3 regions of the Dactylosporangium sp. NPDC006015 genome follow, and region 3 is predicted to be linked to each of the others. Evidence: riboswitches for the same ligand, from Rfam matches in the RefSeq annotation. Region 3 holds a riboswitch; each other region holds the start of a gene.
The links. Region 3 has a riboswitch for cobalamin ahead of metE (5-methyltetrahydropteroyltriglutamate--homocysteine S-methyltransferase). Riboswitches for the same ligand answer to the same signal wherever they lie in the genome.

Region 1 (3,201 bases), on a different contig from region 3:
AGCGCCCGCCCCTGCGCGACCGCGGACCTGGCCAGCCCGGCCAGCGCGACGAGCCGCCCGGCCTCCCAGTCCTCCAGCAGGAACCGGTCCGCGTAGCCGCGGATCTGCCCCTCCTCCAGCCGGGTGAGGGCGTCGACGAGCTCCGCGTTGATCCGCACCGTCCACGGGCCCAGGAACTCCGGGTCGTCGGCGCCGCGCAGCGGCTCGTCCCGGCCGAACTCGCTCGGATCCCGCCCGTCGATCTCCGCGGCGAACTCCTCGACCTCCAGGATCCAGCCCTTGCAGTCGACATACGGCCAGTCGTTGCCGGCCGGGCCAAGATCGAGGTCGAGGGCGGCCAGCTCCTGCTCGGTCGCGGCGAAGTAGTCCATCATGACGCCCACGGTCCGAGCCTATCGTGACGCCTCGATCCCGGCAGCGGTCATCACGCATCCCGGGCCACGGGGCAGCAGCGGCCAGGCATCGGCTGCTATACATGCCGGCGTGAAGCGACGGCACACGGGGTTACTCGTCCGGATCGTCCTGGCAGGCGTCTTCCTGCTGGCCGGATGGCAGATGGTGGCGGCCGGCACGAGCACGGCCGCGCAGCGGCAGCAGGAGTCGGCGCAGCGCATCGCGGACTACACGCCGACCTGCGACGGCAAGACGATGCGGCCGCGCGACACGTGCCTGGTCTTCGGCGGCAGCGGCGACGAGGGCGGCTCCTACCAGACGATGGTCGACCGGCACGCGAGACAGAACTCCCCGGAGAAGCTCGCCGGCCGGGACCGGGCGTGGCGGATCGCCGGCACCGCGGCGCTGCTGATCGGCGGGCTGACGCTGCTGTACTTCGTGCTCTCGCTGATCGAGGTGATCCGGTACGGCGCCGACGAGCCGCAGGCGGCGATCGCCCCGTACCAGACCCGCTTCTTCATCTTCGTCGTCACCGGCGTGACCGCTGTGCTCGGGTGGGACACGGCCTTCACCGACGGCGGGACCGGCGCGTGGATCGCGGGCGGCGGCGGCACGCTGATCTGCCTGATCTCGGGCGCCGGGTTCGTGTCGTCGGTGCGGACGCGGATCGGCCGGAAGCGGTGGGCGAAGCGGCGCGGCTACGCCTTCGAACACTCCGACCCCACGCTCGCGCAGCGGCTCGGCTGGTCGCAGTCGCAGCCGTCCGCGGGCGCCGTCGTCAGCGGCACGTACCGCGACCGCGCGTTCTACGTGTTCGACTTCACCGAGAAGGACAACCGGCACACCGCGCTGGTGCTCGCCCTGCCGGGTGAGGTGCCGAGCCTGTCGGTGCAGCCGAAGGAGAAGGAGGGCGCGCGGCTGACCGGCGGCACCGACCCGCAGTGGGCGGACCACGGCCCGCAGGTCGTCGCCGCCGCCGACAAGCACTACCCGTGGGCGTTCATGGCGAACGGCAGGTCCGTCTGGGCGAAGTACGCCGAGTTCCTCAGCCCGAGCGGCGCGTCCCTCGACCGGCGGCTCGACGGACTGCACAAGGTCGGCACCGACCTCGTCGCCCTCACCCCGCCGAGAACTTGATCACCTCGCCCCCGGGCGCCGGCCGCGCTGACCAGCGGTGCGGCGCCCACCGGCGGGTTGACGGAGGCGCTGTCCGATTGACACGCCGGAACCGCGTCCGTACCGTCCGAAACATACACGTGACAGTGAACGGAAGCCGGTGCAAGCCCGGCACGGTCGCGCCGCTGTAACCACGCAGGTGGGAGTCAGACCCGGGCACGGTCACGACAACGCTCGATGGGACGCGAAATCCCGCAGGAGGCTGCATCATGGCATCGATCTCGGCTCTTCCCACCCCGGCCACCGCACCGGCCCCGATCCCGCTGCGGCAGATCCTGCCGTGGGCCACGTTCGGCGTCGTCCTCGCCGTCGTCCTGCTCTACTTCGTCGGCGCCGAGCAGGGCATCACCTCGGTCGTCTCGGGTTCGACGGTGCACGAGTTCGTCCACGACGGCCGGCACCTGCTCGGCTTCCCCTGCCACTGAGCCGGGGCGCCAGAATGTTGAGTGCCCGGACGCTCCTGGTCCGCGGCATGATCACCGGCCTGGTCGCCGGTGTCGCCGCGTTCCTGTTCGCCTACCTGTTCGGCGAGGGCCCGATCAACGACGCGATCGCGTTCGAAGAGGTCCACGCCACCGACCATGAGCACGGGCCGGTCAGCCGGACCGTGCAGAGCACGCTCGGCCTGGCCACCGCCTCGGTCGTGTACGGCGTCGCCATCGGCGGCCTGTTCGCCATCGCGGTCGCGGTCACGCTCGGGCGCATCGGCCGGATCAGCGCCCGCGCCACGGCCGCGGTCGTCGCCCTCGCCGGGTTCGTCGGGGTGGCGCTCGTGCCGTTCCTGAAGTACCCGGCCAACCCGCCCGCGACCGGCAACCCCGACACGCTGCAGCAGCGGACCGGCCTGTACTTCCTGATGATCGTCATCGGGGTCGCCGCCGTGCTCGGCGCGATCGTCGTCAGCCGGTCGCTGCAGCCGCGCTTCGGCACGTGGAACGCGACGATCCTCGCGGTCGTCGGCGCCGCGGCCGTCGTGGGTGTCGCGATCGCGCTGCTGCCCGCGGTCAACGAGGTGCCCGACGGCTTCTCCCCGGTGCTGCTGTGGCAGTTCCGGCTCGCGTCGCTCGGCACCCAGGCGGTCACCTGGGCCACGCTCGGCCTGCTGTTCGGCTACCTCACCGAGCGCAGCCAGCGCCCGGTCGTGGCCGACGCGCACCCGGTCGCGGTCTGACCGGTTCGTTTCCTGAAGGCGGTGGGGCGTTGCCCCGCCGCCTTCATTGTTTCCCGGAGCGGGGTCTCGCACGCACCCGCGCCTTCTCCCCCTGGGGCCCGAACATGTGCAGGACCTCGACGGTGTGCTCGCCGGCGGGGCCGAACCAGTGCGGCGTGCGGGTCTCGAACTCGGCGACCTCCCCCGGCCGCAGCGTCAGCTCCTGCTCGCCGAGGATGAGCCGCAGCTCGCCGGCGAGGACGTACAGCCACTCGTAGCCCTCGTGGGTGACCAGCCTGGGCTCGCCCGGTTCGAGCACCTGCTTGAACACCCGCACCGGTCCCGGGTAGCGAGTCAGCGCGACGACCACGCTGCCGCTCCGGTTTCGCTGGGGCTTCAGGTGTACGCGGGGATCCCCCGTCGCCGGTGCCCCCACCAACTGGTCGAGGGCCACCTGATGCGCCTGGGCCAGCGGCAGCAGC
Region 2 (3,201 bases), on a different contig from region 3:
CGGCGGGATCAGGTGGTCGACCAGGGTGGCGTGCGCCCGCCGCTTCGCCTGGGTGCCCTCGCCGGGGTCGTTGACCAGGAACGGGTAGATCAGCGGCAGGTTTCCGAGGGCCGCGTCGGCACCGCACGAGGCGGACATCCCGACCGTCTTGCCCGGCAGCCACTCGAGGTTGCCGTGCTTGCCGACGTGCACGACCGCGTGCGCGCCGAACTCGTCGGCGAGCCACCGGTACGCGGCCAGGTAGTGGTGGCTCGGCGGCAGGTCGGGGTCGTGGTAGATCGCGACGGGGTTCTCCCCGAAGCCGCGCGGCGGCTGCACCATCACCACGACGTTGCCCTCGCGCAGCGCGGCGAGGACGATCTCGCCGCCGGGGTCGCGGGACGTGTCGACGAACAGCTCACCGGGCGCCGGCCCCCAGTGCCGCTCCATGTCCTCCCGCAGGTCGGCGGGGAGCGTGTCGAACCAGCTCCGGTACCGGGCGGCGGAGATCCGGATCGGGTTGCCGCGCAGCTGGTCCTCGGTGAGCCAGTTCACGTCCTGCCCGCCGGCGGCGATGAGCGTGTGCATCAGCGCGTCGCCGTCCTTCGGGAAGCCGTCGGCGCCGACGTACCCCTGCGCGTGCATCGCATCGAGCAGCCGCACGACGCTCGCGGGCGTGTCGAGGCCGACCGCGTTGCCGATCCGCGCGTGCTTCGTCGGGTACGCGCTGAGCATCAGCACGATCTTGCGGTCCTCGGGCCGCAGGTGCCGCAGCCGGGCGTGCGCGACCGCGGTCCCGGCGACCCGGCCGGCCCGCTCCCGGTCGGCGACGTACACGGTGAGGCCGTCGGCGTCGATCTCCTTGAACGAGAACGGCACCGTGATGATCCGGCCGTCGAACTCGGGGATCGCGACCTGCGTCGCGGTGTCCAGCGGCGACAGCCCGTCGTCGTTGGCGTCCCAGGTGTCGCGGGAGCTCGTGAGGCACAGCCCCTGCAGGATCGGGACGTCGAGCGCGGCCAGGGCGCCGACGTCCCACGCCCCGTCCTCGCCGCCGGCCTGCGCGTCGGCGGGCCGGGTGCCGCCCGCGGCGAGGACCGTGACGACCAGCGCGTCCGCCTGCCGCAGCGTGTCGAGCAGCTCAGCCGGGGCGGCGCGCAGCGACGAGGCGAACACCGGCAGGGCCCGCCCGCCCGCGTCCTCGACGGCCTCGCAGAGCGTCTCCACGAACGCGGTGTTTCCTGCCAGGTGGTGCGCCCGGTAGTAGATGATCCCGACGGTCGGGCCGTCGGCCGTGGAGTCCCGGTCCAGCTCTCCCCACGCGGGGGTCTGCACCGGCGGCGCGAACCCGTGGCCGGTCAGCAGGACCGTGTCGGAGAGGAAGTTGTGCAGCTCGGCGAGGTTGGCGGGGCCGCCCTCGGTGAAGTAGGCGTGGGCCTCCGCGGCGACGCCGGCGGGCACCGTCGAGTGGCGCATCAGCTCCGCGTCGGGCAGCGACTCACCGCCGAGCAGCACCACCGGCGCCGGCAGGCGCAGCAGCGTGTCGAACCCCTCCTGCCAGTCGCGGTAGCCGCCCAGGAACCGCACCACGACCAGGTCGGCGCCGTCGGCCAGGGCCGGCAGCTCCTCCACGGTGAGGCGGGACGGGTTGGCCAGCCGGAACGCCGCGCCGCTCGCACGGGCGCTGAGCAGGTCGGTGTCGGACGTCGACAGCAGCAGGATCACGCCGGGGTCCTCCCTCGGGGTCCGCGCCCCAAGTCGGTCGGGAAAGGTTCCGGCGGCGGAGAGTCTCCTGGCTCCCGGATCGGCGCTCGCCTCCGGCCTTCCCGGGCTCGCACCCGGTGGCCGTCGTCTCCGGCCCCCTGGGCGCTGGGCCCGGTGGCCGTCGTCGGAGGTCCACTCCCCGGTCACAGTGGCGGGACCGCGCCGGATTCACACCGGCTTCCTCCACACGTCGCCGTACAGCACCGCCAACTCTGCCGGTCACGGCTTCCCTGCGTCAAGCTCGCCCGGGCCGGCCTCCGCCGGGTCGGCCCGCTGGGTCGGGTCGCTTGGTCGGCTTCCTTGGGTCGGGGGCGGCGCTGCGCAGTAGTATCCGGCGCGTGCAGGCTGCCAGTGGACGTGACGCTCCGGACCGGTGCCCGGGTGCCGTGCAGGTCCACGCGGCGGCCGACGGCGGTCTTGCCCGCGTCCGACTGCCCGGCGGGCGGCTGACCGTCCCAGCCCTCGCGGTCCTCCGCGCCGCCGCCGCGGACCTCGGCGACCCCGCCCTGGAGCTCACCTCGCGCGGAAACGTGCAGATCAGAGGGCTGCGGCCGGACGCGTCGCCGGAGCTGGCGGCCAGGCTCACCGCCGCGGGACTGCTGCCGTCGGACACCCACGAGCGGGTCCGCAACATCATCGCCAGCCCGCTCAGCGGCCGCGACGGCCTCGGCGAGCTGGACGTGCGGCCGGTGGTGGCCGCGTTCGACGCCGGGCTGTGCGCCGACCCCGCGCTGGCGGCGCTGCCCGGCCGGTTCCTGGTGACCATCGACGACGGGCGCGGCGACGTGTCCCCGCTCGGCGGCGACGTCGGCCTGCACGGCGACCGCCTCCTCCTCGCCGGGCTCCCGACCGCGGGCCGGGGCGGTGACAACCCCGCTGAGCTGCTGCTCCGGGCGTCCCGGGCGTTCCTGGACGAGCGCGCTGCGCAGGGCGGCACCGCGTGGCGGCTGGCCGAGCTGACCGACGGCCCGGCCCGGGTGGCGGCCCGCCTGGGGTTCGCCCCCGGTACAGACGTTGACCAATTCGTAGGCTCGCCTGCGCCGGCGGTCGGACGGGCCCCGCAGGTCGGGGGACTGGTCGCGCTGACGGTGGTCGTACCACTCGGGCTGCTGACACCGGAGCAGTCGGCGGCGCTCGTCGCGGCGGCGCCGGGGGAGATCATCGTCACGCCGTGGCGGACCGTCGTCGTGCCCGACGTGCCGGTCGAAGAAGCTGGACGTCTCGAGTCACTGCTGACGACCGCCGGCCTCGGCACCGACCCCGCGACGCCGTGGGCCGGAGTCACGGCGTGCGCCGGCCGGCCCGGCTGCGCGAAGGCCCTCGCCGACGTGCGCGCCGACGCCCGCGCGGCCGTCCTCAGCGGTCTCGACCATGCGTTGCCGGTGCACTGGGTCGGCTGCGAACGGCGCTGCGGCGCACCGAAGGGAAGGCACGTGGAGATGCTCGCGACCGCCGACG
Region 3 (3,201 bases):
CCGCCGGACCTCGGCCCGCATCAGCGCGGTGTAGCCCTCGTCGTCGAGGGTGCCGGCGGCCAGCGCGGCGCGGGCCCCGCGCAGCTCGGCGGTCTGCGGAAACGAGCCGATCGTGGTCGTCGGCAGGTCGGGCAGCCCGAGCAGTTCCTGCTGGCGGGCGGCGCGGGCGGTGGAGTCGCCGCGCCGCCGGTCGGCGGCGGTGAGGGCGGCGAGCCGGGCGCGCACCTCGTCGTGCCGCCACGCCGCCGGGGGCGGGGGCAGCGGCGCGGGCAGGTGGGCCGTGCCGTCGCGCAGCGCGCGGCCGAGGAGCACGACCTCGTCGACCTTCTGCCGCGCGAACGCGAGCCGCTCGTGCAGGCCCGGGTCGAGGCGGGTCTCGACGGACAGGTCCACCGGCACGTGCAGCAGCGAGCAGGACGTGGACACCGCCACGTGGTCGGCCAGGCCGGCGACGACCGCCCCGGCGGCGACCGCGGCGCGCAGGTCGGTGCGCCAGACGTTGTGGCCGTCGACGAGCCCCGCGACGATCGTCCTGCCGCCCAGGGGTCCGGCGGCCGCGAGCCGGTCGAGGTTGCCGGGGCCGGCGACGAGATCGAGGCCGATCGCCTCGACCGGCGTGTCCAGCAGGGCCGGCAGGGCGTCGCCGATCTCGCCGAAGTACGTGGCGACGAAGAGTTTCGGCCGGGCCCTGAGCGCGCCGAGCCGGGAGTAGGCGCGGCGCAGCGCGTCGATCTCGTCCGGGCCGCGGTCGGTGGCGTAGGCGGGCTCGTCCAGCTGCACCCACGAGACACCCGCATCCGCGAGGGCGGCGAGGATCTCGGCGTAGACGCCGACCAGGTCGTCGAGCCGGGCGAACGGGTCGTCGCCCTTGGCCAGCAGCAGGAACGTGGCCGGTCCGACCAGCACCGGCCGGGTCTCGAGGCCCAGGGCGCGGGCCTCGGCGTGCTCCCGCAGCGCCTTGGCCGGGTCGGCGGCGAAGACGGTGTCGGGTCCGATCTCGGGCACCAGGTAGTGGTAGTTGGTGCCGAACCACTTCGTCAGTTCGAGCGCCGGCTCGGCGTCCACGCCGCGGGCCATGGCGAAGTACGTGTCGAGCTTCGACAGCCCGAGCGCGGTGAACCGCGTGGGTGTCGCCCCGACCGCGACGGCGGTGTCGAGGACGTGGTCGTAGTAGGAGAACGTGTTCGACGGGATCGCCGCGAGGCGGGCGTTGCGCAGCGTCTGCCACACGTCGGCGCGCAGCGTCGCCGCCGTGCGCTCCAGGGTGTCCTCGTCGATGGTGCCGGCCCAGTAGGCCTCGACGGCCCGCTTCAGCTCGCGGTTCCCGCCGATGCGCGGGTAGCCGAGCACGGTGCTCAGCCCGAATGTGGTGCTCATGTGTCCCCTCGGTGCACAGTCACGACGGCCGGACTGGCACGGGGGGACGCCACCGGCCGCGCGGCGGCGCGCCGCGTGGGCCGGTCGATGGCGTCGGCCGTCCCGCGCGGCCTCCGACCACCGCACGCCGGGCGGCGCGCGGTGCGCTGGCAGGTCTTCGGACTCGCGGGCGTGACCCTGGATGTCGTCCAGGGTCGCCTACTGGCCGTCGCTTCCCAGGCCTCGCGGCCCAGTGCTCAATGACGGCGGTCGTTCCCACTCACCGCTGCGGGGCAGTCCCGGATTCGCACCGGATTCCCTGTTGCCACGGCCGGTCCCGGGGGACCGGCCGAACCAGCTGCACTCATCACCATACATACGCACCGCCGCGGGAGCGGGTGTCGGCTGCGTCACTGGTGCGTGGGGTCGCTCCAGCGGCCGATGCTGCGGGAGCGGACCGGCTCGATGAACCGCGGCGCGGCGCTGTGCGGGAAGCCCTCGCCCCAGTTGGTGGCGTCGCCGTGCATCTGCACGCGGGCGTTGTCGGTATACCAGTCGACGAGGTCCGCGTCGGAGCGCACGATCCACGTGCAGCCGGCCTCGGCGTCGGCGGTGAAGTCGCCGTGGCGGATCAGCGGCGGGCGCCAGAAGTACGTGCCGGGCCACATCTTGCCGAAGTTGTAGTCGAAGCCGCCGTCGAGGCAGTACGCCTCCTCGGAGCACGGGTGGTGTGCGAGCGGCACCTCCCGCCAGCCGGGCTTGGCCTTGATGAGCCGGGTGTAGAAGCCGGTCTTCTCGTCGCGGTGCAGCAGCTTGATGAACAGGCCCGGCACCGGCGTGCCGCCGAGGTCGAAGCGCATCGGGGAGCCGTCCTTGACGTCGATCCACGGCATCCGGGCGCTGTCGAGCACGACGAGCTTCTGGTCGGGCCGCACGGTTTCACGGTCCTTGGTCTCAGGGTGGAAGTGCCAGTCGCCGTACTCGCGGAACAGCAGGATCTCCGTGCCGGCCGCCGCCTTGACCGGCGGGGTCCACACACCGGCGGGCGCGGTCCAGTAGCCCTCCGGCCCGAGGACGGTGTCGCCGATGACGACCTCGCCGGACAGCACGAACCATTCGGTGTCCGCGTCGTGTACGCCGGCCGGCCGCGACCAGTCGCCGGTGAAGCGGACCTTCAGCGAGGCCGACCCGTCCTCCTCGTCGTAGCTGAGGTTGCGCTGCTCGGCGGTGCCGGTGGCGTGCTGGAACTCGGCGAGGTGCCAGATCAGGTCACGCTCGTCGACGATCTCCACGTGCGGGCGCATGGGTGCCTCCAGGCTCGGCAGCAGTTTCCGGTGCGGAATGTATCGCTTAATAGTTTCGCGTACAAGGTGTACCGTCAACGCTCGTGACCCGACCTGGCCGACCCGCCGGCCCCACCTCCGACACCGAGACCGTCGTGCTGACCGCGGCCCTGGAGCTGCTGCTGGCCGAGGGTGCGGCGGCGCTGACCGCGCAGCGGCTGCACCAGGTCACCGGCGTGTCCCGGTCGACCATCTACCGGCACTGGCCCACGCCCGGCGCGGTGCTCGCCGCGCTGATCGACGTCGCGCCGCTGCCGCCCGGCGCGCCGACCGGCGAGCCGGCGCAGGACCTGCACGCCGCCGTCGACCAGCTGTGCGACCGGCTCCGCGACCGGCCCGTCGGCGCGTTCCTGCAGGCCCTCGTCGTTGCCGCCGCCTCCGACCCGGCGGCGGTGCCGCTGCGCCAGCGGTACGTCACCGACCTCCTGGCGCCGTTCCACACCGTGCTGCGCGCCGCGGGCGCCCCGGTGAAGGACCGCGAGGACGCGGTCGCCGCGATCGT

Region 1: another riboswitch for cobalamin. It lies ahead of ABZ321_RS29880 (CbtB domain-containing protein); the one in region 3 lies ahead of metE (5-methyltetrahydropteroyltriglutamate--homocysteine S-methyltransferase).
Region 2: another riboswitch for cobalamin. It lies ahead of cobN (cobaltochelatase subunit CobN); the one in region 3 lies ahead of metE (5-methyltetrahydropteroyltriglutamate--homocysteine S-methyltransferase).

Annotation. Positions count from the first base shown of each region.
Region 1 covers NZ_JBEXUD010000018.1:150,499-153,699, reverse strand. Annotated here, with positions in the region: gene ABZ321_RS29890 (hypothetical protein) at 1-383, opposite strand, end outside; gene ABZ321_RS29885 (hypothetical protein) at 484-1,530, shown strand; cobalamin riboswitch at 1,611-1,742, shown strand; gene ABZ321_RS29880 (CbtB domain-containing protein) at 1,779-1,994, shown strand; gene ABZ321_RS29875 (CbtA family protein) at 2,009-2,740, shown strand; gene ABZ321_RS29870 (helix-turn-helix transcriptional regulator) at 2,784-3,201, opposite strand, start outside.
Region 2 covers NZ_JBEXUD010000010.1:345,756-348,956, forward strand. Annotated here, with positions in the region: gene cobN (cobaltochelatase subunit CobN) at 1-1,704, opposite strand, end outside; cobalamin riboswitch at 1,744-1,966, opposite strand; gene ABZ321_RS20895 (precorrin-3B synthase) at 2,082-3,201, shown strand, end outside.
Region 3 covers NZ_JBEXUD010000015.1:119,139-122,339, reverse strand. Annotated here, with positions in the region: gene metE (5-methyltetrahydropteroyltriglutamate--homocysteine S-methyltransferase) at 1-1,377, opposite strand, end outside; cobalamin riboswitch at 1,508-1,730, opposite strand; gene ABZ321_RS26650 (DUF4437 domain-containing protein) at 1,767-2,660, opposite strand; gene ABZ321_RS26645 (TetR/AcrR family transcriptional regulator C-terminal ligand-binding domain-containing protein) at 2,744-3,201, shown strand, end outside.